2 regions of the Methylobacterium sp. WL120 genome follow, and region 2 is predicted to be linked to the other one. Evidence: riboswitches for the same ligand, from Rfam matches in the RefSeq annotation. Region 2 holds a riboswitch; the other holds the start of a gene.
The links. Region 2 has a riboswitch for thiamine pyrophosphate ahead of thiC (phosphomethylpyrimidine synthase ThiC). Riboswitches for the same ligand answer to the same signal wherever they lie in the genome.
Positions count from the first base shown of each region.

Region 1 (14,836 bases), on a different contig from region 2:
GCTCGGCCTCCACGAGGGGCACTTCGCCGGGGCAGCCCTGCGGGCGCTGTTCTTCCTCTGCGGAATCATGGGCGCGGCCACCGTCGCCACCGGCCTCGTGCTGTGGGCCGTGGCCCGCGCGCCGAAGGGGGCGGAGGCGGACGGCTTCGGCTTAAGGCTGGTGCGCGTGCTGAACGTCGGCACCATCGCCGGCCTGCCGGCGGGGATCGCCGCCTACTTCCTCGCCAACCGCCTGCTGCCCCTCGACCTCGCGGCCCGCGCCGACTGGGAGGTCGGCGTGTTTTTCGGAGCCTGGGCGCTCGTGGCGGTGTTGGGCGCCGTACGCCCGGTCGGGACGGTCTGGCGCGAGGGCCTGGCGCTCGTCGGCGCCTTGTTCCTCGCGGTCCCGTTCGTCGGCGCCATCGTCACCGGCCTGCATCCGCTCGTCGGCGAGTTGCGCTTCCTCGGCTTCGAGGCCGCGATGGTCGTCCTCGGCCTGTTGTTCGTGCTCGCCGCGCGCAAGGCCGGGCGACCGCGGCCTCCGCAGGCGCAACGCGCGGACGCCGCCATCGCCGGACGGGCGGCCCTGCGCGCATGACCGCCATCGTCGTCGCCCTCAACCTGGCGCTCTGCTTTGCCGGCCTCGCGGCGCTGGCACTCAGCCTCGACCGCCACCACCGCGACGCCTTCCTGGTGCGGGCCGGCGCGGCGCGCGCGCGGACTCTCCGAATCGCCGGCTGGGCCGGCATCGGGCTGTCCTTCGCCGCGGCGGTGACGCTGGAAGGCTGGAACTTCGGGCCGGTGCAATGGGTCGGCACCTTGACCGGCGCGGCGCTCCTCGTGGTCGCGTTCCTGTCCTACAGGCCGGGCTGGCTCAGGCCGGCTGCGCTGCTGGCGCTGCCCGTCGCCCTGGTGGCGCTGCCGCTGGCGCTGTACGGCTGAGCAACGTCTGGATCGCTGCCCAGAACCACTGCCCCCTTGCCGCAGAGGCCGACTCCTTATATTGCGGCGCAATAGCTCGAACCCGTTCTCGACCCGGCGTGGCCGACCGTAACAGCGGTCCGTCCCGTGGCGGGTTCTACTCGCTTCGGAAACACCATGAAGCTGCGCAACATCGCCATCATCGCCCACGTCGACCACGGCAAGACGACGCTCGTCGACAAGCTGCTGTCGCAGTCCGGCTCCTTCCGCGACAACCAGCGGGTCGAGGAACGGGCGATGGACTCGAACGACCTCGAGAAGGAGCGCGGCATCACCATCCTGGCCAAGGCGACCTCGGTCGTCTGGAAGGACACCCGCGTCAACATCGTCGACACCCCCGGCCACGCCGACTTCGGCGGCGAGGTCGAGCGCATCCTGTCGATGGTCGACGGCGTGATCGTGCTGGTGGACGCGGCCGAGGGCCCGATGCCGCAGACCAAGTTCGTGGTCGGCAAGGCGCTCAAGATCGGCCTGCGCCCGATCGTGGCCATCAACAAGGTCGACCGTCCGGACGCCCGTATCACCGAGGTGGTGAACGAGGTGTTCGACCTGTTCGCGGCGCTCGACGCCACCGACGACCAGCTCGACTTCCCGATCCTCTACGGTTCGGGCCGCGCAGGCTGGATGGCGACCGCGCCTGACGGCTCGCAGGAAGACGGCCTCGCGCCGCTGTTCGACCTCGTGCTCGAGCACGTGCCCCCGGCAAAGGTGGAGGAGGGTCCGTTCCGGATGCTCGGCACCCTGCTCGAGGCCAACCCGTTCCTCGGCCGCATCATCACCGGCCGCATCGCGTCCGGCACCGTGAAGCCGAACCAGGCGATCAAAGTGATGGATCGCGAGGGCAAGCTCGTGGAGACCGGCCGCGTCTCGAAGATCCTTGCGTTCCGCGGCCTGGAGCGCGCGCCGATCGATGTCGGCGAGGCGGGCGACATCGTCTCCATCGCCGGCCTCGTGAAGGGCACCGTCGCCGACACGTTCTGCGACCCGCAGGTCGAGACCCCGATCCAGGCCCAGCCGATCGATCCGCCGACCGTGACCATGTCCTTCATCGTCAACGATTCGCCGCTCGCCGGCACCGAGGGTGACAAGGTCACCAGCCGCATGATCCGCGACCGCCTGTTCAAGGAGGGCGAGGGCAACGTCACGCTGAAGATCGAGGAGGCCGCCGACAAGGACAGCTTCTTCGTCTCCGGTCGCGGCGAGTTGCAGCTGGCGATCCTGATCGAGACCATGCGTCGCGAAGGCTTCGAGATCGCCGTCTCGCGTCCCCGCGTCGTGCTCTCGAAGGACGAGGATGGCGGCATCCTGGAGCCGGTCGAGGAGGTCGTCGTCGACGTCGACGAGGAGTATTCGGGCGTCGTCGTGCAGAAGATGTCGGAGCGCAAGGCCGAGATGATCGAGATGCGGCCGTCGGGCGGTGACCGCCTGCGCCTCGTCTTCCACGCTCCTACCCGCGGCCTCATCGGCTACCAGAGCGAGCTGATGACTGACACGCGCGGCACAGCGATCATGAACCGCCTGTTCAAGGCCTACGAGCCCTTCAAGGGCGAGATCGCCGGCCGCCGCAACGGCGTGCTGATCTCGAACGACAAGGGCGAGGCCGTGGCCTACGCCATGTGGAACCTGGAAGACCGCGGCCCGATGATGATCGAGCCCGGCGCCAAGGTCTACCAGGGCATGATCATCGGCGAGCACAACCGCGAGAACGACCTCGAGGTGAACGTGCTCAAGGGCAAGAAGCTTACCAACATCCGCACCACCTCGAAGGACGAGGCCGTGCGCCTGACGCCGCCGATCCGGATGACGCTGGAGAAGTCGCTCGCCTGGATCCAGGACGACGAGCTGATGGAAGTCACGCCGAAGTCGATCCGTTTGCGCAAGACCCATCTCGACCCGAACGACCGCAAGCGCTTCGAGCGCTCGAAAGAAGCCGTCACCGGCGCCGTGTAAGGTCCTCGACCGCACCAGCAAGAAGGCCCGGGCATCGCTACCCGGGCCTTTTTTCGTTCCTGGCGTCCGCCGCCGCGAAAGCACGGCAGCAAAGCGTTTTTAGCCGGCGCCCGGGTCGGCGTCCTCGTCCTTCGAAGCGCCGCCCTGCGGTCCCTTGCCCGGATGCCCGTCGGTCTTCTCGTTCGGGTCCATCACCGCGTCCGGCGCGACGTTGGCGGGCTTGCCCTTCGGGGGCTCGTCCGAAGAGTTGCCCGAAGGCTTGTCGTGCTTGCTCATTTTCCCTCCTCGCGCTCGGCCTTGTAGTGCCCGTCGGCGACCGTCTGGTCGGCTTGTGGGCCGCGGGACGCCTTCTGGTCGGAATGCCCGCCCGACGAGCCGCCGGGCGTCGGCGGAGCGCGGCCAGGCTCGCCGCCCTGCTTCCAATCGGCCTTCCGCTCGGGGTCGGACTTGCCGCCCGTTCCCATGTCGGTGATCGCCGACTGCTCGGCGGTGTGCCCGCCGCCGCCGGCCGCGGGCTTGCCGCTGGTGCCGACTTTATCGTCCGGCTTGCGGGTGACGGTCTCCGAGGCGTCGTCCGTGTCGCGGGCCATCAGCGCTTCCCGTCGTCCTGCCCGACGGCGGCGGTGGCGCGATCGATCGCCTCGGACGCGGTTGCGCCCGGCTGGCCCTCGCCGCGGATCGCCCGCAGGTTTTCCGGCGGCGTCTCGGATTCGGTCTGGTCGGTGGCGTCCTCGCTCTTCATGCCCGAGGCGATCCGCGCGGTCTCGGCCTCGCCCGCCGGGTTGCCCCTGAGGTCGGCCTGAGTCCGGGACGGGGTGCCGACGTCGAGGGGCGAATCCTGTCCGAGATCCTGGCCGTTGCGGTCCGCGTTCGCGGAAAAACCCTTCAGCGAGGGGCGGTCTGCGTCGTGCTCGGCCATGGTGCGCCTTTCGGGCTGTCGATCCGTCATGTGGATCGACAACACCGATGGCAGGCGACGGTTGCCTCCGACGCCCCGCGCGATCAGGCCGCGCCGGACGCCGGCTCGGGCTTGCCAGACCGCATCAGGGTCACGAACCGGTCGAACAGGTAGTGGCTGTCGCGCGGGCCCGGCGAGGCTTCCGGGTGGTGCTGCACCGAGAAGGCTGGCCGGTCGGTGAGGGTGAGTCCGCAATTCGAGCCGTCGAACAGCGAGACGTGGGTCTCGACCGCGGTCTCGGGCAGGCTCGCCGGGTCGACGGCGAAGCCGTGGTTCATCGAGACGATCTCGACCTTGCCGGTGGCCTTGTCCTTCACGGGATGGTTCGCGCCGTGGTGGCCTTGGCCCATCTTCACCGTGCGCCCACCGAGCGCGAGGCCCATAAGCTGGTGCCCGAGGCAGATGCCGAAGGTCGGAACCTTCGAGGCGAGCAGCTCGCGAATCACCGGCACCGCGTATTCGCCGGTCGCAGCCGGGTCGCCAGGACCGTTCGACAGGAACACGCCGTCCGGCTTCAGCGCCAGGATGTCGGCCGCGCTGGTGGTCGCCGGCACGACGGTGACCGTGCAGCCGGCCTCGGCCAGCAGCCGCAGGATGTTGCGCTTCACGCCGTAATCGATCGCGACGACGCGCAGGCCCTCGCCCGGTACGCCGCGGCCGTAGCCCGCCTTCACCGTCCAGGTCGACTCACTCCAGTCGGAGCGCTCGCGGCTGGTCACCGGGGGCACGAGATCGAGGCCTTCCATCGGCGCGAGGGCCGCGGCGCGCGCCTTCAGGGCCTCGCGGTCGAAGTTGCCCTGCGGGTCGTTGGCGATCACCGCGTTCGGCATGCCGTGGTCGCGGATGCGGGCGGTAAGCGCGCGGGTGTCGATCCCGGTGATGCCGAGGATGCCGCGGGCCTTCAGCCACGCGTCGAGGTGCGAGGATGAGCGCCAGCTCGACGGCTGGGTCACGGCCGAGGCGATCACCGTGCCGCGCACGCCCGACGCCGGGGCGGCGTCGAGGCTTTCGAGATCCTCGTCGTTGGTGCCGGTGTTGCCGATATGCGGGAAGGTGAAGGTGACGATCTGCCCGGCATAGGACGGGTCCGTCAGGATCTCCTGGTAGCCGGTCATCGCCGTGTTGAAGCAGACCTCGCCGTCGGCGACGCCGGTCTGGCCGATGCCGAAGCCTTCGAGGATGGTGCCGTCGGCCAGCACCAGCAACGCGGTGGCGACGGGCTCGGCCCAGGGCTCGGGCACGGCGGCGTCTCTCGGCGCGGAAGCGCTGTCTTGCAGCATCACGGTGATCTCGCTTATGTCCGGCCACGACCGGCGCCGTCGAGACGGCGCGAGCGGGCGGCGGGTGATCGTGTGCGGCGGTCTTATCGAGCCCGCGGCGACGGGGTCAATGTGGTGCCGCATCGAACGCGGCTCAATCGCTGCAAACCGCAGGCCAGCCACCCGTTTCTGCACGACCTTCGCTTTCGCGCCACCTCCGTTCCGCACCACCTCAAGGACAAGCCCGATGCTCCGCGCCCGCCTCACCACCGAAATGAAGGAGGCCATGAAGGCCGGCGAGAAGGCCAAGCTCGCGACGATCCGGATGATCCAGGCGGCGCTCAAGGACAAGGACATCGAGGCGCGGGGGCTCGGCAAGGAGCCGGCGAGCGACGACGAGATCCTGGCGCTGCTGCAGAAGATGATCAAGCAGCGCAACGAATCGGCTGCGGTCTACGAGCAGGGCGGCCGGCCGGAGCTGGCCGAGAACGAGCGCGCCGAGATCGCGGTGATCGAGACCTACCTGCCCAAGCAGATGGACGAGGTCGAGACGCAGGCTGCGATCGATGCCGCCATCGCCGAGGCGGGCGCCGCCGGCCCGAAGGACATGGGTAAGGTCATCGCGATCTTGAAGGGCACCTATGCCGGCCGCATGGACTTCGCCAAGGCGAGCGGATTGGTGAAGGCGGCGCTGAACGCGAAGGCTTGACGCGACACCGCGGTTCTGCCCGCTATCCACCGTCGTCCCGGGGAAGGGACTCGGTGCGGGTGCCTGCGGTATACATCCCGGTCCGAACACCGGACACCGGACCCGCCGCATACCCGTGCGCTACCCGCCCCACATCCTCGAAGAGATCCGCAACCGGCTTCCCGCCTCCGACGTGGTCGGCCGGCGTGTGAAGCTGAAGAAGGCCGGGCGCGAGTGGCGCGGGCTGTCACCGTTCAACGCCGAGAAGACTCCGTCCTTCTACGTCAACGACCAGAAGCAGTTCTATCACTGCTTCTCTTCCGGCAAGCATGGCGACATCTTCAGCTTCTTGATCGAGACCGAGGGCCTGAGCTTCCCCGAGGCCGTCGAGCGGCTGGCCGGGGAGGCCGGCGTGTCGCTGCCGGCGCCCAGCGCCGACACCCGCGAGATGGAGACCAAGCGCCGCGGCGCGATCGAGGTGATGGAGCTGGCGACCGCGTGGTTCGAGGAGCGGCTGGCGTCCCCCGCCGGCGCGGCCGCCCGCGCCTACCTCGACCGGCGCGAACTCGGCCCCGAGATCCGCAGCCGTTTCCGCCTCGGCTACGCGCCGGCCGACCGCTACGGCCTGCGCGACCACCTCGCGGCCAAGGACGTCGACAAGGCGCTGATGGGCGAGCTCGGCCTGCTGGTGACGGGCGAGGACATCGCCGTGCCCTACGACCGCTTCCGCGACCGCATCATCTTCCCGATCGCGGACGTGCGCGGCCGGGTGATCGCCTTCGGCGGCCGCGCGATGCAAGCGGACGCGAAGGCCAAGTACCTGAATTCGCCCGAGACGCCGCTCTTCCACAAGGGGCAGGTGCTCTACAACCTGAACCAGGCGCGCAAGGCCGCCCACGACCGCGGCACGCTCATCAGCGTCGAAGGCTACGTCGACGTGATCGCGATGACGCTCGCAGGCTACCCCAACACCGTGGCACAGCTCGGCACGGCGCTCACGGAGGAGCAGCTGGCGCTGATGTGGCGTCATGCCGACGAGCCGATCCTCTGCTTCGACGGCGACGGCGCCGGGCAGCGCGCCGCCAATCGGACTCTCGACGTCGCCCTGCCGATGCTGGAGCCGGGCCGGTCGCTGCGCTTCGCGATGCTGCCGGAGGGCCAGGACCCAGACGACCTGCTGCGCTCTGGCGGCGCGGCGGCGATCGACAAGGTGGTCGAGGCGGCCAAGCCCCTGGTCGAGGTGCTGTGGAGCCGCGCCGTCGAGACCGGCTCGACCGACACCCCGGAGCGCCGCGCCGGCCTCGCCAAGACCCTGCGCGGACTGATCTCCGGCATCCGCGACGAGACGGTGCGGAGCTATTATCGCGACGAGATCGAGGAGCGCCTGCGCGGTCTCTCGCCCCGCAGCGCGCCTCAGCAGCGCGGCGCCTACCAGCCGGGCGGACGGCAGAATACTTACCTAAGGAAGCCTCGCCCCGGCGATCCACCGCCGTCGCCGCGGCTCACCGCCGGGCCGAGCGCCGGGCTTGCCCGCTCCAACGGGTTTTCCGGCAGCGGCAGCTCCCGCGAGGCGATGATCGTGGCGAGCCTCCTCGTCCACCCCGAGCTGCTCGGTCTCGAAGCGGAGGATCTCGCCGCCCTCGATCTCGAGGATCCGGATGCGGTGGCCCTGCGCTCGCTGCTCCTGGACCGCGCGGCCGACGCCGCCGACCCGGACGTGGCGGTGGTGGAGAACCGGCTGGCCCGGGCGGGGCTGGAGGCGGCGAGCGCGCGGCTCGCCGCGCGGGTGCGCCCCGGCGACCGTTGGGCGCTCGATCCGCATGCCGACCTGGTCAAGCTGGAAGACGCATTGCGTCAGGCCGTGATCTTGCACCGCAAGGCCGGCGCGCTAAATAGCGAACTCCGACAGGCGGAACGTGCGCTCGTCGAAGAAGAAACAGAGGCGAATTTCGCTTGGCTGTGCGACGTCAAGGAGCGCTTGGCGGTGATCGCGGGAGCGGAGACCGAGGCGGACCTGCAGGACACGAACGACTCGACTGTGTCGTAGGGCCTGTGCGATGGCGGAATACGAAGCGCCTTCGCGGCATGGTTAACAATCGGTCAAGCGTCTCGCTTGCATACCGAGTCCGAGCTACGACGCGGTCGAAGTGATTCGTCCGGGTTCCACACGCATTGCGGCGCCGACGGCGCGGCGTGGCCGAGAGGCCCCCGCATCGTGCCGCGCCGAAACAATAGGCTGATCATGGCGACGAAGGCAACGGAACGGGACGAGACGGACACCGCTCCGGCAGAGCAGACCGATGGGCCGCTCCTCGACCTGACGGATGCTTCGGTCAAGCGGATGGTGAAGCTCGCGAAGAAGCGCGGGTACATCACCTACGAGGAGGTCAACGAGGTCCTCCCCGAGGGGCAGTCCGACCCCGACCAGCTCGAGGACGTGCTGTCCCAGCTCTCCGAGATGGGCATCAACGTCGTCGAGGCCGAGGAGACCGACGAGGCCGCCGCCGACAAGCCCGCCAACGGCGAGGCGTCGGAGGACGAGGAGGGCGCCGAGGGTACGGAGGTGGCCGAGGTCGCCCCGACGCGCGCCGTCGCGGTCGTCACCGCCACCAAGGAGCCGACCGACCGCACCGACGACCCGGTGCGCATGTACCTGCGCGAGATGGGCTCGGTCGAGCTGCTGTCGCGCGAGGGCGAAATCGCCATCGCGAAGCGGATCGAGGCCGGCCGCGAGGCGATGATCGCCGGCCTGTGCGAGAGCCCGCTGACCTTCCAGGCGATCATCATCTGGCGCGACGAACTCGTCGACGGCAAGGTGCTGCTGCGCGACATCATCGACCTCGAAGCCACCTATGCCGGCCCCGACGGCAAGAACCCGCAGATCGCCGAGGGCGCGACCGAGGGAGAGGAAGCCGAGGCCGAGACGCCGGCGCCCGAGGGCGGCGACGACGACGACGACATGGAGAACAACGTCTCGCTCGCGGCGATGGAAGCCGAGATCAAGCCGCGCGTGCTTGAGACGTTCGACGCGATCGCCAACAACTACCGCAAGTTGCGCAAGCTCCAGAACGAGGAGACCGCGCGCAAGGCCGGCAACGAGAAGACGACGCCCGCCCAGGAGAAGAAGCAGGCCGAGTTCAAGGACACCGTCGTCGCCGACGTGAAGTCGCTGTCCCTGAACAACAACCGCATCGAGGCCCTGGTCGAGCAGCTCTACGACATCAACAAGCGCCTCATCTCGCATGAGGGCCGCCTGATGCGCTACGCCGAGAGCCACGGCGTCGCCCGCGACGAGTTCCTGCGCCACTACCAGGGTTGGGAGCTCGACCCGAACTGGATGACCCGCGTCGGCACGCTGGGCGGCAAGGGCTGGAAGAACCTCGTCGAGAAGGGCTCGAAGCAGGTCTCGGACCTGCGCGAGCAGATTCTGACGCTCGCCTCCGAGACGGGCCTGGAGATCGGCGAGTACCGCAAGATCGTCAACATGGTCCAGAAGGGCGAGCGCGAAGCCCGCCAGGCCAAGAAGGAGATGATCGAGGCGAACCTCCGCCTCGTGATCTCGATCGCCAAGAAGTACACCAACCGCGGGCTGCAGTTCCTGGACCTGATCCAGGAGGGCAACATCGGCCTCATGAAGGCCGTCGACAAGTTCGAGTACCGCCGCGGCTACAAGTTCTCGACCTACGCCACCTGGTGGATCCGCCAGGCGATCACCCGCAGCATCGCGGATCAAGCGAGAACCATCCGCATCCCGGTGCACATGATCGAGACGATCAACAAGATCGTCCGCACCTCGCGCCAGATGCTGCACGAGATCGGCCGCGAGCCGACCCCGGAGGAGCTGGCCGAGAAGCTGGCCATGCCGCTGGAGAAGGTGCGCAAGGTCCTCAAGATCGCCAAGGAGCCGATCTCGCTCGAGACGCCGATCGGCGACGAGGAGGATTCGCACCTCGGCGACTTCATCGAGGACAAGAACGTCGTCCTGCCGATCGACGCGGCGATCCAGTCGAACCTGCGCGAGACCACGACGCGCGTGCTCGCCTCGCTTACGCCGCGCGAGGAGCGCGTGCTGCGCATGCGCTTCGGCATCGGCATGAACACCGACCACACCCTCGAAGAGGTCGGCCAGCAGTTCTCGGTGACCCGCGAGCGCATCCGCCAGATCGAGGCGAAGGCCCTGCGCAAGCTGAAGCACCCGAGCCGGAGCCGGAAGCTGCGGAGCTTCCTGGACAACTGAGCGGCCGATCCGCCATGACGTGTTTCGCCGACTCGTGTCGGCGGACCACGTCGTCGGCGGCCCGAAGCCTTGCTTTGGCGGTCCGCGAACCCACCTTGGCCGTATGCTTGAGCGTCGCCAGCATCCACCCGTGCCGCCGACCGCCGCAGCCGACGGCTCGGAGGCGGACGACGTGCCGTTCGGCGCGCTGCAGGAATGCGTCGCGATCCGCGACTGGTTGCTGAGCGAAGGAGCGCGCCTGCCCGAGCCCGACGACCTGATCGCGGGCTTCGCCGAGCGCCTGAACCAGGTCGGCGTGCCGGTGGACCGGACCTCGACGGCGATCGACACGCTGCATTCCGAGTATTCCGGCATCGGGCGCATCTGGACGCGCGAGGCCGGCACCACGGTGCGGTTGTTTCCGCACGGCGAGGCTTCCGAGCGCGCCTACGCGGCGAGCCCGTTCCGGAAGGTGCACGAGGACGCCGCATGGCTGATCCTCGACCTCGCCGACACGCCGGACGACGCCTACTCGGTGATCCCCGACCTGAAGGCCGCCGGCTACACCCACTACATCGTCGTGCCGCTGTTCTTCACCAACGGCACCCATAACGGCATTACCTTCGCGACCCGCGACCCGGACGGGTTCCGCGACGAGGACGTCGCGATCCTGCGCTTCGTCATGCCGGCGCTCGCGGCCGTGATGGAGATGCGCCTCGTCACCAAGCAGCTCGACACGGTGCTGCGCATCTACGTCGGCGACGAGCCGCACCGGGCGATCCTGTCGGGGGACATCCGTCGCGGCCAGGTGAAGCGCATCCGCTCGGCGATCCTGTTCGCCGACATGCGCGACTACACCCGCATCTCGGCGGACATGACGCCGGAAGAGGCGGTGGACCTGCTCAACATCTTCTTCGACTGCCTGGTCCCGCCGATCGAGCGTGAGGGCGGCGAGGTGTTGAAGTACCTCGGCGACGGCCTGCTCGCGATCTTCCGCGAGCCGGGCGACGACCTCGGCGGCGCCGCCAAGGGCGCGCTGACGGCGGCGCAGGGCGCACTCCAAGCGCTGGAGGAGGCCAACACCCTTCACCAGTTCGCGGTGCCGATGATGGCCGGCATCGCGCTCCACCACGGCGAGGCGGCGTACGGCAACGTTGGCTCGGGCACGCGGCTCGATTTCACCGTCATCGGCCGCGACGTGAACATGGCGAGCCGCATCGCCCGCCTCAACAAAACGCTGGGCGAGCCGCTGCTGATGTCGAAGCCCTTCGTCGACTTCCTGTGGGGCGATCCGGTGCCGCTCGGCGAGCACGTCCTCGACGGCTTTTCCGAGCCGATGATGGTCTACCGGCCGCGTCCGAAGCCGCATCGCCGCCAGGGCTGATCTCAGCCCCGCAGCGTCAGCGTGCCGCCGGCGATGCTGAAGTCGCGCACCCGCTTGAGGAACGACATCCCAAGCAGGTTCGTGCCGAGGCCGCCGCCGGGCACGACCACCGCTTCGACGTCGCGCACGGTGACCGGCCCGATCCGGATCATGCCGATGCGCACCGGGGCGACCCGCACCACGCCGTTGGCCGTCATCACCGGTCGGGTGAAGTCGCGCGGCGTGAGGACGAGGCCGAGACGCGCGGCCGCCTCCTCGGTGAAGCTGCACGCGGTGGCGCCGGTGTCGACCATCATCCGCAGCGAGCGGCCGTCCACCAGGGCGTCGGCGAGGAAGTGGCCGCTGCGGTCCGCATTGAGGGCGATCGCGCTCGGCACCGAGAAGGATGGCGGCGCCGCTGGTACCGGCTGCGCGTCGGGCTTGCGGTGAGTCAGGCGGTCTCCGACCCCGCCGAGCACGCCCGCGGCGAGGCCGGCCCCTACGCAGAGCATCAGGATCGTCCGCAACGCCAACCTCCGCGCCCCGAGGGGACCGGCGTAGACCATCACGGAACCGGTGAACGATACGTGGCGCCCTGCGCGCCGCCGGGGTAAACCCGCCGCCTTTCGTGCCGACAGGGTTTCCGAACCGTCTCGGCATGACGACGACAGACGGCGACCATCCTGCGCGCTCGCCCCTTCGACGGGGTTGACCGGGCCGGCCGTCGGGACCACATCTGCGGTGTTCCAGGGAGATCCCCGGCAAGGGGCTGAGAAACCGCTGGCAGGCTCGCGAGGGCTCGCGGCGCGGAAATCCTTCGAACCTGATCCGGTTCACACCGGCGTAGGGATTGGACCGTGGGCGTCGTCCTCGTGGACGGATCGCACCAGCTTCTCGAAGGAAGCGTCAGGCCCGGTCTCTGCGACACCACGCGGAGGATCTTTTGGGTCGTCACCCAGCATCACCGATCGGGGTTCGCCGAACGAACGGCGGCACGAACCCGTCCGTCACGTTGCCCGTCCGCGCCGACGTCGCCATCGTTGGCGGCGGCCTGATCGGGCTGTCGATCGCCTGGCGCATCGCGCAGTCCGGTCGGTCCGTCGCGGTCGTCGAGCGCGAGACCATCGGGTCCGGCGCGAGCCTCGCCGCCACCGGCATGCTGGCGCCCGCGGCCGAGCACGAGCCCGGCTCGGACCCGCTGCTCCCGCTCGCCCTCGATTCGCTGCGGCGCTGGCCCGGGTTCCGCGACGAACTCGAAGCGGCCGCCGGCCACGACATCGACTACCGCGAGGACGGGACGCTGGTGCTGGCCATCGGCCGCGACGAGGTCGAGCGCCTGCGCTTCCGCTACGAGCTGCAGCGCCGCTCGGGCGTCGCCGCCGAATGGGTCGCGGGCACCGAGGTCCGCCGCCGCGAGCCGGCCTTGCGCCCCTCGGTCACCGCTGGCGTGTTCTGCCCGCTCGACCACCAGGTCGATCCGAGTCGGGTGATGGCGGCGCTCGTGCAGGCTTGCCGTGGCGCCGGCGTGGCGCTCGTCGAGAACAGCCCGGTCGTCGCCCTCGAACGGACATCCGGGCGCGTCACCGGCCTCCGCACCGCCAATGGCGTTCTGCAGGCCGACACCGTGATCCTGGCGGCCGGCGCCTGGAGCGGGGAGGGCGGCCTGCTGCCCCAAAACCTCGCGCTGCCGGTCCGCCCGCTCAAGGGCCAGTCGCTGGCGCTGAAGACGACCGCGCGCACCGGCACGCTGTCGCACATGGTGTGGACCGAGCAGGTCCACATGGCACCGAAGGGCGACGGCCGCATCGTCGTCGGCGCGACGGTGGAGGATTGCGGCTTCCGCCCCGGCGTCACCGCCGGCGGGCTCTACGCCCTTCTGGAGGGCGCGCGGCGGGTGCTGCCCGGCATCGAGGAGATGGAGGTCGAGGCGGTGTGGAGCGGGTTCCGCCCGACCTCGGACGACGACGCGCCGATCCTGGGCGAGATCGCCCCCGGGCTGGTCGTCGCCACCGGCCATCATCGCAACGGCTACCTGCTCGCCCCGGTGACCGCCGACGCGATCGCCGCCCTCGTCACCACGGGCGCGATGCCGGTGGTGGCCCGGGATTTCTCCCTCGCACGGTTTACCGCAAGCCAGGACGTGAGGCCTTCGGCATGAGGCTGACCGTGAACGGGCAAGCCCGCGAGATCGAGGCCGCCGACCTCGCCGCTTTGTTCGCGCACGCGGCGGAGGAGACCGGCAGCCCCGATCCGCAGGGGGTCGCCATCGCGGTCAACGGCCGCGTCGTCCGCCGTCGCGATTGGGAGCGCACCCCGATCGCGGACGGCGACCGCATCGAGATCGTACGCGCCATGCAGGGAGGCTAGAGGATGCTCGACACGCTCACACCCCTCCGTCCGGAGGCCGACGACCCCTTCGTCGTCGCCGGCGTCACGCTGAGTTCGCGCCTGTTCATCGGCACGGCCGGCTATCCGACGCAGGTGATCATGCGCGATGCGGTCGCGGCCTCGGGGGCCGAAGTCGCCACCGCCTCGATCCGCCGGGTGTCGCTCCAGGGCCACGGCTCGGACACGGTCGAGATCCTGAAGGGGCGCCGCTTCTTGCCCAACACCGCCGGTTGCGAGACCGCGCGCGACGCGATCATGACCGCGGAGCTGGCGCGCGAGGCCCTCGACACGAACTGGATCAAGGTCGAGGTCATCGGCGACCGCGAGACGCTGTACCCGGACGTGACCGAGCTGATCGAGGCCTGCCGCCACCTCGTCGACGACGGCTTCGTCGTGCTGCCCTACTGCAACGACGACCCGATCGTCTGCCAGCGGCTCGCCGACCTCGGGTGCGCCGCGGTGATGCCGATGGGCTCGCTCATCGGGTCGGGCATGGGCATCGCCAACCCGGCCAACCTGGAGCTGATCTGCCGCCGCATGAGCGTGCCGGTGATCGTCGACGCCGGCATCGGCACGGCCTCCGACGCGGTGATCGCGATGGAGCTTGGGGCCGACGCCTGCCTGATCAACACCGCCGTCGCCAAGGCCGACGACCCCGTCCGCATGGCCTACGCCATGCGCGGCGCGGTCCAAGCGGGACGCGACGCGTATCTTGCCGGCCGCATTCCCCGACGCGGCCGGGCCGAGCCGTCGAGCCCGCAGCTCGGCCTTGTCGGCTCGTAGCCTGCCGTCGCCCCTGTTGGCGGTCACCGACCGGCACGGGCCGCGCCCCCTGGTGGAGGCCGTCGCCGCCGTGCTCCACGGCGGCGGTCGCTGGGTCTGGTTCCGCGACAAGGACCTGCCACCATCCGAGCGGCGGGAGCTGGCGGCGCGGATCGCCGAACGCGTCGGCCAGGCCGGCGGCGTGCTCACCGTCGGCGGCGACGCCGACCTCGCGGCCGATCTCGGCGCCGGACTCCATCTCGGCGGCGGGACGGATCGATCCGCCATCGCC
Region 1 covers NZ_VRUT01000002.1:59,470-74,305, forward strand. Annotated here, with positions in the region: gene FV229_RS00855 (PepSY-associated TM helix domain-containing protein) at 1-577, shown strand, start outside; gene FV229_RS00860 (DUF3325 domain-containing protein) at 574-921, shown strand; gene typA (translational GTPase TypA) at 1,078-2,910, shown strand; gene FV229_RS27150 (hypothetical protein) at 3,010-3,186, opposite strand; gene FV229_RS00870 (hypothetical protein) at 3,183-3,500, opposite strand; gene FV229_RS00875 (hypothetical protein) at 3,500-3,829, opposite strand; gene carA (glutamine-hydrolyzing carbamoyl-phosphate synthase small subunit) at 3,913-5,148, opposite strand; gene FV229_RS00885 (GatB/YqeY domain-containing protein) at 5,375-5,836, shown strand; gene dnaG (DNA primase) at 5,952-7,862, shown strand; gene rpoD (RNA polymerase sigma factor RpoD) at 8,058-10,052, shown strand; gene FV229_RS00900 (adenylate/guanylate cyclase domain-containing protein) at 10,156-11,415, shown strand; gene FV229_RS00905 (TIGR02281 family clan AA aspartic protease) at 11,418-11,921, opposite strand; TPP riboswitch at 12,134-12,262, shown strand; gene thiO (glycine oxidase ThiO) at 12,407-13,552, shown strand; gene thiS (sulfur carrier protein ThiS) at 13,549-13,761, shown strand; gene FV229_RS00920 (thiazole synthase) at 13,765-14,565, shown strand; gene FV229_RS00925 (thiamine phosphate synthase) at 14,582-14,836, shown strand, end outside.
Region 1: it holds a riboswitch for thiamine pyrophosphate, as region 2 does, so the genes downstream of both, thiO (glycine oxidase ThiO) here and thiC (phosphomethylpyrimidine synthase ThiC) in region 2, are expected to answer to the same signal.

Region 2 (14,836 bases):
AGTGCGCCCTGGCCGACGTTGTAGCGCCCGCCCTTGGCGTTGAGCTCGTCGACGAGCGCCTTCTCGGCGGTCGCCTGCAGGGTGGTGTCGATCGTGGTCTGGACGACGATGTCGCCCTCGATCGTGCCGACGAAGTCGTCGAGCACGTCCATCACCAGGTCGGCGACGTAGTTCGCCGAGCCGCCGCCGCGGCTGCTCGCCGGGCGCGCCGGCTGGGCGAGCGCGACCTTGGCGTCCTGGGCGGTGATGAAGCCGAGCTCCTGCATCGCCGCGACGACCTGGGCGGCGCGCGCCTGGGCTGCCGGCAGGTTGCGGTTCGGCGCCAGCCGCGAGGGGGCCTGGACGAGGCCGCCGAGCATCGCGGCTTCCGCGACGCTGACGTTCTTGGCCGGCTTGCCGAAGTAGCGCTGCGCCGCCGCCTCGACGCCGTAGGCGCCGGCTCCGAAATAGACCCGGTTCAGATAGAGCTCGAGCAGCTCGTCCTTGGTGTACTTGTGCTCCAGCCAGAGGGCGAGGATCGCCTCCTGGATCTTTCGCGAGGCCGAGCGCTCGGGGGTGAGGAACAGGTTCTTGGCGAGCTGCTGCGTCAGCGTCGAGCCGCCCTGGGCGACGCCGCGGCGCGTCAGGTTCTGGCCGATGGCGCGCAGGATGCCGACCGGATCGACGCCGAAATGACTATAGAAGCGCCTGTCCTCGATCGCCACGAAGGCGCGCGGAAGGTAGGTCGGCAGCTCCTTGATGCCGACGACGCGACCGCCGGTCTCGCCGCGGTTGGCGAGCAGCGAGCCGTCGGATGCCAGGATGGCGATGTTCGGCGGGCGCTTGGGCACCGCGAGCTGGTCGATCGGCGGCAGCTGCGAGGCGTGGTAGGCGATGAGGCCGGCGATGCCGACCACCGCCCACAGGCCGAGCACCCACCCGGCGTAGACGAGGCGCCCGAGCAGGGATCGCCTGCGTACTTTCTTGCCCCCGCTGCGGCGCGCGCCGCTTTTTGCTGCGGGCTTCGCCCGGCGGCTGCCCTTGTCCTCGCCGTCCCGAACTCTGCTCGCCACGCCGCCTCCCGGGCGATCGTCCCGCGACAGGCGCAGGTCCGCGCCGCCACGACCTGCGCCGCGCCCTTCGGGCACGTCGAAGTTCGGTTCGCCCCGGCCGTCCCGTCCGCGTCCGTTCGCCATGCGTCCCGTCTGTCCTGAGGCCCCGTGGGCACGCGCGACGCGAAGGCTGCGCGCGGCGATCGTCGGAGGCCCGGTTCCGCACGGTAAATGCGGCGGGTTTAAGGGATGTTAACCGCCGATTTTCAGAAGTCGTTGAGGATCAGGCACTTGGGTTTGGGCCGGCAGGATTCTCCCGGGATCCGCGGTGGCGCGCCGACGGTCTGCGCTCGGCCGCTTGGGGCATTTGCTAAGCCTCGGCGTGCATGATGCGCTCCGCCTCCAATCCTCGGGTGATGCCATGAGCGACAATCGACGCAACACCCCGCGCAAGGATGCCTTCCAGGTCGCGAGCTTGGTCGCCGAGGGCGGCGCGGGCGCGCAGGAATGTCTCGTCTGGGACGTGTCGGCGACCGGCGCCCAGCTCGAGCTTGCGCCCGAGGTCGTCGTGCCGGACCGGTTCACGCTGCAGGTGACCGCCTACGAGCCGCCGCGGCGCTGCCGCGTCGTGCGGCGCGAGGGCCGCCGCCTGGGGGTGCATTTCGAAGGCTGAGGCCTGAGGACACTGCGATGGCCTCGGACGGGGCAGATCAGGCCGCCTGAAGCGCCGGCGCCTGCGAGTTCGCTGCGGTCGCGATGTGGAACGCCTTCGGACGGACGAACAGGACGCGAAGCACGGTGCCGCGCACCGCACGCTCCAGCGCCAGCGGCACGATCACGGCGACCGCCATCACTGTCAGGCTGGCGAGCCCGACGTCGGTGATCAGCCCGGCCTTGACCAGCAGCGTCCGCGTCGCGGCCATCGGCAGGAAGAACGCCAGATAGATCACGATCGAGCGCCGTCCGCAGGCGCGCAAGGAAGTGGCGACCGGCCCGCCGGCCACCGTCAGGAGCGCCGCGCCCGCGACGATGGCGAGGGCGCCGGCTCCGCCGAGGATCAGGGCGACCACCGGCAGACTGGCCAGGGTCGGGTAGCCGGGAAGGCTCGACGGCGTGAAGGCGAGCCACGCCTCGATGCCCGCCCAGAGCAGCAGGAACGTGCAGGCGATGCGCGGGGCCGCCGCCGCCCGGTCGGCCAGGGCGAAGATGCGATCGGCGAAGACGTATCCGGCCAGGAAGTAGACGTAGCGGGCGCAGAACTCCTCCGCGAGGTAGGATGGGGTGGCGATGGGCGCGACCTGCAGCAGCGCGGCGCCGGCCAGCAGCACCGCGGGCGGCACGCGACGCAGCATCTTGGTCGCGACCGAGAACACCGCGAGCAGGTAGATGAACCATAGGGTCGAGTACGGCTCGACCAGTGCGTTCAGGAGGTGGGTGGCGAAGGCGCCGGGGCCGGCCTCGCCGACGATCGCCGGGTATTTCGCCAGCGACTGGATCACGACCCAGAGCCCGTAGAAATACGCGAAGTGCACCACGCGCCGGTCGGCGAACAGGCGCCACGGGCGATCGATCACCCGTCCGAGGAACAGGCCCGACAGCAGGAAGAAGTCAGGGATGCGGAACGGCTTGGCGAAAGTCACCACCGTGTGGAGGAACCCCTCGCCCTCCATCGCCGCCCCGGTCCCCAGGGTGGAATGCATCATCACCACGAGGAGGATGCAGATGCCCTTGGCGACGTCGACCCAGGCGAGACGCAGCGCCTCCGCCGGCACAGCCGCGCCCGCCTCCCCAAACATCGCCGCCTCCCGAACGTTGCGCGGACGCAACCCTGAAGCGAGACCCGTAAAGGCCGCCTGAGCCGGCCTGCTCCATCGCGCAACATGGCGAACGAGGGGTAAACCGAGGGCGCCTGCGGGGCGGGACCAGCTCCGGCGCTGGTCAGCTCTTGCTGTGGTCAGCTCTTGCTGTCGTCAGTTCTTGCGCTTGGCCGCGCGGCGGTCGCGCGTCATCCGCGTGGCGGCGTGGAAGTCATCGGGCTTGGTCCGCACCCAGGCGATGAAGCGGGCGATCTCCGGTTCGGCCCGCAGCGCGGCCACGTCGGCGAGCCGGCGTGCGAGTTCGGCTTCGCTGTGGCGGGCATGGATCGCCGAGTGGCAAACCTGATGCAGCCGGACCGTGATGCCGTGGGTGCCTCCCTTCAGCTTCGGCACGAGGTGGTGCAGGCTCGACCGGGCGCGCGGCGGGATCGGCCGCTCGCAGAGCGGGCAGATCACCGGTTCAGGGCTGCGGGCCCAGACGTCCGGTTCATCCTCGCGCCAGCGCCGTTCGCGTCGCCCCAAAGCCCCGTCTCCCTCCACATCCGCGCCCTCCGGAATATGGGATCGGCGCAAATTCGGGGCGCGGCGTCACGGCGTCGCTGCGGCGGGCGTCGGGCATGCTGCGCGAAGGGAATCGCCGAACATCGTCTCGGCCAGCCGGTCTCGGGTACCGAGCACCGAGACGTGGTCGCCCGCCACAGACTCGAAGCGCGCGCCCTCCCCCGCCGCCGTCGCAAGCCGGCGCCCGAGCTTCACCGGGACGACGCCGTCCTCGGTGCCGTGGACGATCAGCACCGGGCCGCCGGCCCGGGCGATGCGCGCGTCGGAGCGCCAGGTATCGCGGAGGAGGAAGGTCGGCGCGTAGGGGAAGGCGAGGCGGACGATGCCGGGCAGCGAATCGAAGGGCGCCTCCAGGTAGAGCCCGAGATGCGGCACCCGCTCGGCCACCGCGACCGCGACCGCCGCACCGAGGGAATGGCCGTGCAGCAGGATCGGGGCGCCGGGCGCGCGCCGTACGGCTTCGGCCACCGCCGCGAGCCCGTCGGCGATCAGCCCGTCCTCGCTCGGCGCGCCGGTCGAACCCGGATACCCGCGATAAGAGATCGCCAGCACGCCCCAGCCGGCGGTGGACCAAGGAGGGGCGGAGAACCGCGCCGCGGCCGGCTCGGGCCGCGAGCCGTTGCCGTGGAAGCTGACCACGACGCCGCATCCCGGCCGCGGCGCGCGCCACAGGGCGTGCAGGCGCTCGTCGTCGGCGGTGAGCAGGGACAGGGCTTGCGTGCCCGGCGGCACAGGCAGCCGCGCCCGCGGGCCGGCGATGAAGGCGCCGGGATAAATCAGGCTGCGCTGGAACAGGCCGAGCGCCCCGAGCAGCAACGCGAACAGGCCGAGCGCGGCGGCCGCCAGGACGAGCAGGATTCGCATGGGGCTCCGTCGCGTTTTCCGCGGGACCCTACACCGATCCGAGACGACGTCGGCATCCGTCCGTTTCCGCCTGATCCGGCCGGCGCATTGACAAAGTCCGGCGGCCCGCGGAGATTCGAACCATTCCGAGGGGGGCCCCACGACCGGGGGCTGAGAGTGGACGCGACGTCCTGACCCTTGAACCTGATCCGGCTCGTACCGGCGGAGGGACGGGAACCTGCGGCGCCTCATCCGGCGCCCGCCGCTTCATCGCATCTCCGTCGCGGCGCGCCGCATCGCCCCAATGCCGGGAGATCCGACGATGAATGCGCCCGTCCTGTCCAAAGACGTCAAAGGTAGCCCCGAGACCGTGACCACGGGTCCGGTCACCGGTTCGCACAAGGTCTACGCGAGCGTGGCCGGCCGGGAGGACATCCGGGTGCCGTTCCGCGAGATCGTGCTCACCGACCCGAACGAGCCGGCGGTGCGGGTCTACGACCCGTCCGGCCCCTACACCGAGACCGACGCCCGCATCGATCTCGCCAAGGGCCTGCCGCCGGTGCGCGACGCCTGGATCGCCAAGCGCGGCTACGCCGCCGTGCAGCCGCGCGTCGTCAAGCCCGAGGACAACGGCTTCGTGCCCGCCGACAAGCTCGTGGCCCCTTGCCCCGCCGAGCGGACCATCCGCAAGGCGGAGCCCGGCCAGATGGTGACCCAGTACGAGTTCGCCCGCGCCGGGATCGTCACCGAGGAGATGATCTACGTCGCCCACCGCGAGAACCTCTGCCGCGAGCAGATGCTGGATCGGGCGCATGCCGCGCTCGCCGACGGCGAGAGCTTCGGCGCCTCGGTGCCGCCGTTCATCACCCCCGAATTCGTGCGGGACGAGGTCGCGCGCGGCCGGGCGATCATCCCGGCCAACATCAACCACACCGAGCTGGAGCCGATGGCGATCGGCCGGAACTTCCTGGTGAAGATCAACGCCAACATCGGCAACTCGGCCGTGACCTCCTCGGCGGCGGAAGAGGTCGAGAAGCTGGTCTGGTCGATCCGCTGGGGCGCCGACACGGTCATGGACCTCTCGACCGGCCGCAACATCCACAACATCCGCTCGTGGATCATCCGCAACTCGCCGGTCCCGATCGGCACGGTGCCGATCTACCAGGCGCTGGAGAAGGTCGGCGGCGACCCGCTCAAGCTCGACTGGGAGGTGTTCAAGGACACGCTCATCGAGCAGGCCGAGCAGGGCATCGACTACTTCACCATTCACGCGGGCGTGCGCCTCGCCCACGTGCCGCTCACCGCGCGGCGCGTCACCGGCATCGTCTCGCGCGGCGGCTCGATCATGGCGCGCTGGTGCCTGGCCGGGCACCGCGAATCGTTCCTCTACGAGCGCTTCGAGGAGATCTGCGACATCTGCCGCGCCTACGACGTCTCGTTCTCGCTGGGCGACGGCCTGCGGCCCGGCTCGATCGCCGACGCCAACGACGCGGCGCAGTTCGCCGAGCTCGAGACCCTGGGCGAGCTCACCAAGATCACCTGGAACAAGGGCTGCCAGACCATGATCGAAGGACCAGGGCATGTGCCGATGCACAAGGTCAAGGTCAACATGGAGAAGCAGCTCGCCGAGTGCGGCGAGGCGCCGTTCTACACCCTCGGTCCGCTGACCACCGACATCGCGCCGGGCTACGATCACATCACCTCCGGCATCGGCGCGGCGATGATCGGCTGGTTCGGCTGCGCGATGCTCTGCTACGTCACGCCGAAGGAGCACCTCGGCCTGCCGAACCGCGACGACGTGAAGACCGGGGTGATCACCTACAAGATCGCCGCGCATGCCGCGGACCTCGCCAAGGGCCACCCGGCGGCGCAGCTGCGCGACGACGCCTTGTCGAAGGCGCGCTTCGACTTCCGCTGGGAGGACCAGTTCAACCTGGGCCTCGACCCGGACACGGCCCGCGCCTACCACGACGAGACCCTGCCCAAGGACGCCCACAAGGTCGCGCATTTCTGCTCGATGTGCGGGCCGAAGTTCTGCTCGATGAAGATCACGCAGGACCTGCGCGCCGAGGTGCTGGCGATGGAGGCTGCGGGCGAGGTGCTGAACACCGCACCGATCCTGACGAGCGCCGAGCGCGAGGCCGGGATGGCGGAGAAGTCCCGCGAGTTCCTGGCCGAGGGCGGCAAGCTCTACGTCGACGCCGCCGAGTAGCAGTATGGGCGAACGGTCCACTTCGACCGTTCGTTAAAAGTCTTCCGACATCGTTGCCGGTCCGTTCAACCTGGCGGACGGCAACGGTGCAGGGGACGCAAGTCTTAAGGTCTCCTTCACGCGGCGGACCTTTGCTGAACCTCATCAGCAATGTGATGAGGAGCGTGGCATGCGCGTATCCGGCCCGAGTCCGATAGCCTCCACTCCGCCGCCCTCCCCCGCTCCGGCGGTGGCGGCGAACGATCCGCGGGCGGCACCCAGCCCTCCGCTCGATCCCGCGGTCCGCCTCGACATCCGCGTCGACGGCCGGTCTTCCGCAGCTGTCCAGAATCCGAAGCCGGTCGAGACACCGCCGGCCGGGAAGACCGAGCGTCGGGTGACCGTCGACGCCGACACGAAAAGCATCGTCTACCAAGTCATCGATTCGAGCTACGGGAACGTCGTCGTCCAGTTGCCTGATCCGGCGGTCCTCAAGAGCCGTGCCTACGCGGAAGCCGCGGCGGCCAAGGTCCAGACCGAGCGGCCCGTCGACCGCACCGCCTGAGGCGCGAACCGGACACGACGAACGCACTGATTGGAAACGAGAAAGGCCGGGCTCCAGGAGCCCGGCCTTTCTCGTTTCCGCCTGCCGATTGCGTCGCTCAACCCGTCGGCGCAAGCCCAGATCCGAGGAGCCAAATTCGCCTTGCGCTACGAACATGGCCCCCGGAGCCGAAAGCCACAGGAGCCAGAGTCGCAACGGTGTTCCGTCGGGAAGAGGACGGCCGCCCGGATCGGGGCGGCCGCCGTGGCGCTTAGCGGAGGAGCTGCAGGACGCCCTGCTGGGCCTGGTTGGCCAGCGACAGCGCCGAGATCGTCAGCGAGTTGCGGGTCGAGAGGGCCTGGGAGTTCGCGGCCTCCTCGTTCAGGTCGGCGCTGGTGAGGTTCGACGAGCCGGTCTGCAGGACGTTGATGATGCTCTTGTTGAAGTTCTGACGGTTCTGCACCACCGACAGGTTGGAGCCGAAGGTCGAAGCCTGAGCCCGAAGCGCGGACGAGGCGGTGGACAGTGAGGCGATCACGTTGTTGGTCGCCGAGTTGTCCTCGAACTCGTTTGCGCCGTTCTGCCCGAGCTTCGACAGGCCGAGGCCCGAAGCGTCGAACTGCACACCCTGAAGGTTCAGGGTCGAGCTGCCCTTCTCGTTGAAGGTCAGCTTCAGGGTGTCGCCGTTCAGCAGGTTGACACCGTTGAAGGATGAGTCCTGAGCCGTCGTCTTGATGTTGTCGAGGATCGAGTTGAACTGGCTCAGCAGCGAGGAACGGGTGGCCTGCGAGTTCACGTCAGCCACCGGTGCGGCGGCCGCCGAGAAAATGCTCGCGGCGGTGCCGCCGATCGCGCCACCGTCGGCGGTGCCGCCGATGGTCGACGACGCGTGGTCGTTGGTGGTCTGGATCGTCAGCTTGCCGCTGGCGTCAATCGTCGCCGACAGGTTATTGGCGCCGAGCTTGGTGTTGAGCTGATCTAGCGTCTTGACGGTGCCGTTCGTGCCATCGCTGAAGGTTACGCTGGCCGCGGTGCCACCGTTGAGGGACGCGAAGGTCAACGTCTTGCCAGACAGGCCGCCAGGAGCCGAGGAGCGCGCGGCTTCGAAGCTCGTGTTTGTTCCGGTGTTGCCGTTCAGGCCGAGAGACGCGAGGGCGTTACCGCTGCCACTAATGCTCAGGTCGGACAAGGTGCCGGTGCTGAGCTTGAGCGAGCCGTTCGCTGCCACCGTGGAGTTCGTCGCACCGGCCGGCGTCGTGATGGACGCCACGCCGGCCGAGGAGTTCGACGAAGTCTGGACGCCGGTGGCGAGATCGACCGCGGTTAGGACGTCGGAGAGCGTGCCGGCCTGCAGGAAGACGGTCGAGTTGCCGCTGCCGTCGGTCAGGATGTTCCCAGTGACGCCGGAGCCACTGGCCACGTTCGCGGTAGCCGGAGGAGCCGAGTTCTTGAAGGTGATGGTCTTGCCGTTGACGTTAAGGGTCGAGCCATCCTGGATCAGGCTGCCAACTGTCGCCGCTGTCGTGGTGCGCACAGCCGATACCGAGGTCGTTCCCGAACCCAGAGAGGTGGTGAGCCCGAGTGCCTTCAGCGAATCCGCCTTGCCGGAGATATTAAGGTCGGCACCCGTCGAGGTCTTCAGCGTGAGGGCACCTGAGGCGAGACCTGAGACGGTCTGGCCCGCGTTTGCTGCGAACGTGGCCACACCAGCGGAGGTGATCGACGCCGACTGAACGCCGCTGGCGAGATCGACTGCATTCTCCAAGTCGCCGACTGTCGCGGTCGTGCCCGCTGCGCCGAGATAGATTGTCGAGTTGCCGTTGCCGTCCGTCAGGACGTTACCGCTGGTGCCCGATCCGGTCGGGATCGCGGTGCCAGTCGGAAGGGCCTGCGTCTTGAACGTGATGGTCTTGCCATTCACGTTCAGCGTGTCGCCGTCCGCGAAGCCGGCATTGGCATCGCCCGCTGTGGTCGTGCCGTTCAGCTTGCTCCCCGTAACTGTCGCGGCGTTGATCACAGTTCCCGTAATCGTCGCGATGCCGCCCCCGAGCGTCTTCCCTCCCGTGACCGGCGTGGCACCGCCCGCGGCACCGCTGGTGACGATGTTGCCGCTCGCTGTCGCGCTTGTATATGCAGTGGTGCCGCGCAGATCCGCTGCACTTGCGCCGGTGATCGTTGTCGAGACGTTCGACTTCGTGGAGTAGCCGATCGTGCTCTGAAGCGCCTGATTGGCGACGGACTTCGCCGAGTCGACGAGCTTCTAGAGCGAGGTGAGGCCAGTGTTGTCGGCCTGGATCACCTGGACGCCGTTCGAGATCGAGTCGAGCAGGTTCGACAGGTCGTTCGAGCGGCTGTCGAGGCCCTGCGAGGTGAAGAACGAGGTCGGGTTGTCGAGGGCAGTGTTGACCTTCTTGCCGGTCGACAGCCGGTTCTGGGTCGTCGCCAGCAGGCTGGCGGTATCCTGGGCGACGAGGAGGTTCTGACGCGTCGCAGACGAAAGCGTGATGCCTGAAGACATGAGATTCGATCCATTCTGATCGGTGCGCCTCCCATTTTGGAGGCTGCCGCCAGAAACCACGTCCGCATTGCCATCGGCTTAATGCGGATGGTGAAGGAATCTCTCCTCGCGAACACCGTATATCCAGCTATCTCGAATTTCGTATACGTATGAATGACTTGCCCAACGAACAAGTGGGATGGATTTACGAAACGTTTACCCGAATTCTGCAACGCTCGCCCGAGCGAAACCCGGGTGACCCATGCCTCTCAAGATCGAGCTAAAGCCGTTCGAGCGCTTGCTGATCGGCGGAACGGCGATCCGCAACGGATCGCGCCGCTCCAGCTTCGTCATCGAGACGGTGACGCCGTTCCTGCGCGAGAGCGACATCATCCTGGAAAGCGAGGCTGACACGGCCTGCAAGCGGCTCTACCTCACGCTGACCGTGATGTACCTCGCCTCGAACCCGCCTGAGGCCGAGGACGCCTTCGTCGTCCAGGCCACCGAACTGATGAAGGCAGCCCCGAGCATGGCTCCGTACATCCACGACATGCACGAGCATATCGCGAGCGCCGACTTCTACCGGGCGCTCAAGCGGTGCAAGGAGCTGATCCAGTACGAGCTGGAGCTCGCGCAGCGGCTCAAGGCTTGAATTTCAGTTTCACACCGAGGCAATGGGACGATCGGTGGAAAACGGATGGTCAGTCGGCGTCTTCACGGCACGACACCGTCCTAAAATGGCCACGCCTTCAAACCGCGGAGGCGCTCTTTATAGAGCGGGCAAAGGCGGGAAGTCTTTTCGGACGTTTCCGACTCCCGTCCGCAATTCAAGATGACTTGGCAGGTGTGGTCGGCCGTCGCACGGCCTTCGGCATCCGGCGGTGCGCGATCGAAGGCCATCCACGCGCGCACGGCACAGCTCGGGTCTCGTCGACCGCATCGTACCGGTCGTGCAGACCGACGCCGCGCCTCCGTCGCGGAGGCGCAGCTTATTCGGCGATCAGGTGCGCAGACCCGCGGCGACCTGCTGGTTGATGTTGATCAGCGCCGTGAGGTTCTCGGGCTTCGGCTCGACGAGGGTGTCGACGATCCGCCGGAACACGAACACCGAAAGGCCGGCGATGTTGTCCTTGACCTCGGACGGCAGCGGGTTCTCCGGAGCCGTCGCGCCGGTCGCGAGGAGCGTCCAGACCTTCTGATTGAAGTTCAGAGCCTTGTTCAGCGAGCCGCCGGCATCGTTCCAGTTGTCGCGCACCGATTCGAGCTGGCGCGCGGCCTTGATCAGCACGGCGGCTTCAGCCTCGCGCGGGCTGAGCACGCTCTGCGCGGTGCGGGCATAGGCGTTTGCAGCGAAACTCATCGATCGGCGGCTCCCCCCCGCGGGCCGGCGGGCACGGAGCGCCTTTATTGCAGACCGCCGTTAACGAGCAGTAAGCGCGCCGGTCACGCCGCCCGCTTCTTACCTTTCTTCTCGCGCCCCTGCCCCGGCGCGCTCTTTCCGGCGCGGGATTGATCGAGGACGAACTTGGCGTAGTCGTCCATGTCACCGGCAAACGGCTTCACCGTGTTGTCGGCCGCGAGCCACAGGCGGTCGGCGACCAGCTCCATCAGCGAGCGGTCGTGGGTGATGAGGATGACCGCGCCCTCGTAATCGTTCAGCGCATCGAGCAGCGCCCGGCGGCTGTCGATGTCGAGGTGGTTGGTCGGCTCGTCGAGGATCAGGAGGTGGGGCGCCCGCATCGCCACGAGGTTGAGCAGCAGCCGCGCCCGCTCGCCGCCCGAGAGCGAATCGACCGTGGTCTCCTGCTTCTCGTAGGCGAGGCCGAAGCTCGCGAGCTTGCCGCGGCGCGCCGATTCGCTGTCCTCCGGGCGCTCGCGCCGGATGATCGCGAGCGGCGTGTCCTTCGGGTCCATCGCCTCGATCTGGTGCTGGTGGAACCAGCCGACCTGCACTCGGCCTTCGCGTGTCATCCGCCCCGAGCGGATGTCGAGGGCGCCGGCGGCCATCTTGGCGAAGGTCGACTTGCCGGCACCGTTGACGCCGAGCAGGCCGATGCGGTCGTCGATGTCGAGGGTCAGGTTCAGGTCGCGCAGGATCGCTGGGTCGTCGTCGTAGCCGACCTCGACGTCGGTGAGATGCATCAGCGGCGGCGCCAGCGGGCGCTTCGGCGACGGCAGGTGGAACGGCGCCACGTGCTCCTCGATCGTCGTCGCGATCGGTTCGAGCTTGGCCAGGCGCTTGACCCGTGACTGCGCCTGCGCCGCCTTCGAAGCCTTCGCCTTGAAGCGGTCGATGAAGCTCTGAAGGTGGGCGCGCTCGGCGTCCTGCTTGGCCTTGGCCGAGAGCTGGAGCCGGGCCTTCTCGGCGCGGCGCCGCTCGAAGTCGTCGTAGCCGCCGGCGTAGAGTTCGAGTTGCCCGTTGGCGACGTGCAGGATCGAATCGACGGAGTTGTTCAGCAGCTCGCGGTCGTGGCTGATGATCAGCGCCGAATGTGGATAGCGCTTCAGCCGCGCCTCGAGCCACAGCGCGCCTTCGAGGTCGAGGTAGTTCGTCGGCTCGTCGAGCAGCAGCACATCGGGGGCGGAAAACAACGCCGCCGCCAGCGCGACCCGCATGCGCCAGCCGCCAGAGAACTCGGACATGGGCCGCTCGAGGTCGGCCACCGAGAAGCCGAGACCCGCCAGGATCTCGCCGGCGCGGGCCGGCGCCCGGTCGGCATCGATCTCGATCAGCCGGCCGTAGATCTCGCCCATGCGCTCGGGCTCGGCGGTCTCGAGCTCGGCGTAGAGAGCGTCGCGCTCGACGTCGGCGGCGAGGATCGTGTCGATCAGGCTGACCGGCGTCGCCGGATGCTCCTGATCGACGGCGCCGATGCGCGCGGTCTTGGGCAGAAACACCGTGCCGGAATCCGGCTGGAACTCGCCCAGCACGATCTTGAACAGGGTCGACTTGCCGACGCCGTTGCGCCCGACGATCCCGACCTTGGCGCCGGGCGGGATCGCCACTGCAGCCTTCGTGAAGAAGCGCCGCCCCCACATGTTGAAGGTCAAGTCTTCGATCTGCAGCATGATAGGGGTCACGGGGTGGGAGCGGAGGCGCTCCCCACTCCCTACCGCACTGCAGCAAATAGTGCGAGCGGCGCGGCCCTACCGTGTGGCGGCGGTGGCGATCGCCTTCGTCAGGGGCGCGGCCGGCACCGTGTTCTCCCAGAAACGCCCGGTCTTCGCGCGCTCGAAGCCGGCCTCGTAGAGGTTGCGCATGTAGGTGGTGTCGAAGCCGTCCGGCGTCGCCAGCTTGGGCCCGTCCTCCGGGATGTAGGTGAGGTTGAAGCCGATGCCGTTCTCGCGGGCGAAGGCGTACGTTGCGGCCAACGTCTGGCGGCTGCGCGCACGGCTCGCGGTGGTGAAGGAGCGCCCGACGATCGACAGGGTGTTGTTCTGCGTCACGTCGAATTCCGGCTCCAGGCGGCCGTTGATGATGACGTAGATCCGCCCTCGCTGTCCGGTCTGTAGGCGCTTGTCACGCAGCAGCAGGGCCTGCGGCAGGGTGAAGACCGGCGTGACCACGGATCCGTCGACGTGCAGCTCCTGGAAGGCGCGCCCGTCGGCCTGCACGTCGATGAGTTGGGGCGGGAACACCGCCGGGATGCTCGCCGACGCGGTGAGCACGTCGCGGAACAGGTCGAGCGCGTTCGGCGCGCCGCTCGCGGCGATGGCGCCCATGTTCCAGATCGTGGCGCGCTGGCTGTCGAGGTTCGTCGTCACCACCAGCAGGCGGCGACCCTTGGCGTGCTCGGCGGCGACGGCCGCGAGCAGGTCGGCGTTGACGTAGCGGCCGACGAGGTCGCGCAGGCGCCCGTCGCCGAACAGGCCGGAGCCGAACAGCACGTTCACCACGCTCGGGCTCTGCACCAAGGTACCGGCGATGCCGCTGGTGTAGATGTCAGTGAGATAGGAATCATACGAGGTGCCGAGGAACGCGAACGGCGCGATCAGCGATCCCGTGCTGACGCCCGACACCAGCGAGAATTCCGGCCGCGTGCCCGAAGCCGACCAGCCGTTGAGCACGCCGGCCCCGTAGGCGCCGTCCCCGCCGCCGCCGGACAGGGCGAGATAGCTGAAGCCCTGGCGCTTGTTCTGGGGGGTTGCGGCCATCTCGGTGAAGGTCTCGACCGAGGCGTCGGAGAAGACGCGCGCGCCGGGGATGCCTGGCACGCCGGCCACCGCCGCCTCGGCGGCCGTGTACGGAATCCTCGGCACCGAGGAGCAGGCGGCAACCTGGGCCGCGAAAGCGAGCACGAGGCACCCGCGCAGCCAACCATATCGACGCGACATCGTCAAAAAACCCCAAGCCCGACGAGGGCCGTCACGGCAAGCGAACGAGCTTGGCCATAGTACCGTTCCTGGCCTTCGGCGGCAATGGAACCGTACGCCCACAGGTGGTGCACCAGGGTCACACGCGTGCCGTCCGGAACGCCTGGGTTCCCTAGCGGACATTGGGCGGTGGACAGCCTTCGCTCCGGTTCCCGCGCCCTTGCATCGGCGGAGAACGGTCCTGTAGGTTGACCGCGTCGCCGGATGCCTCAGGGGGGTACGGCGGCATGACCAGCGGCGCGCACGACGGGCTTCGCGCCGGCCTCGTCCCGAGCTTCGGGGGCGGCCGGATCGCGAGGACAGGTCGCGTCCGATCCGCGCCTTCACTGCCGGGGATCGAGGCAGCCCGCGGGTTCAGATCGGGAGGGGCGAGACCATGGATACCATCTTGAGTTGGACGGACGAGCGGGTGACGCTGCTGCGCCAGCTGTGGGAAGACGGCCAGAGCGCGAGCAAGATCGCGGCGCAGCTCGGCGGCGTCACTCGCAACGCGGTGATCGGCAAGGTGCACCGGCTCGGGCTGTCAGGCCGCGTGTTGAAGCCGGTCGAGGATGCGACGGCCGCCCGGCGCAAGCCCGCCCAGGAGGTCGAGATCGAGACCGCCATCGCCGTGGTCGAGGTCGAGATCGAGGCGCCCGAGCCAGTAGCGATCCTTTCGCACCGGCCCGCGCCGGACTTCCCCGTCCCGGCCGCCAAGCCCGAGCCCGTGGCGCTCGCCGCCTCGCAGCGGGTGACGATCATGGACCTCCGGGAATCGATGTGCCGTTGGCCGATCGGCGACCCGACCACGCCGGAATTCGGATTCTGCGGCGCGCGCTCGATCACCGGCCTGCCCTACTGCACGCACCACGCCCAGATCGCCTATCAGCCGGCGGCTGAGCGCAAGCGCGACCGCCGCGTGGCCGGCTTCCGCTAAGAGCCTGTTTGAGGCGGTTTCTTTTAGGCTGGGTTGTTGAGGGCGTTGGCGGCCATCAGGCT
Region 2 covers NZ_VRUT01000032.1:17,176-32,011, reverse strand. Annotated here, with positions in the region: gene FV229_RS08910 (transglycosylase domain-containing protein) at 1-1,175, opposite strand, end outside; gene FV229_RS08905 (PilZ domain-containing protein) at 1,453-1,704, shown strand; gene FV229_RS08900 (acyltransferase family protein) at 1,742-2,827, opposite strand; gene FV229_RS08895 (HNH endonuclease) at 3,002-3,370, opposite strand; gene FV229_RS08890 (alpha/beta hydrolase) at 3,437-4,273, opposite strand; TPP riboswitch at 4,392-4,500, shown strand; gene thiC (phosphomethylpyrimidine synthase ThiC) at 4,575-6,464, shown strand; gene FV229_RS08880 (hypothetical protein) at 6,634-7,008, shown strand; partial or broken gene FV229_RS08875 (DUF1522 domain-containing protein) at 7,259-9,505, opposite strand; gene FV229_RS08870 (flagellar biosynthesis repressor FlbT) at 9,747-10,136, shown strand; gene flaF (flagellar biosynthesis regulator FlaF) at 10,485-10,844, opposite strand; gene FV229_RS08860 (ABC-F family ATP-binding cassette domain-containing protein) at 10,928-12,553, opposite strand; gene FV229_RS08855 (patatin-like phospholipase family protein) at 12,632-13,819, opposite strand; gene FV229_RS08850 (GcrA family cell cycle regulator) at 14,235-14,774, shown strand; gene FV229_RS08845 (IS5 family transposase) at 14,798-14,836, opposite strand, start outside.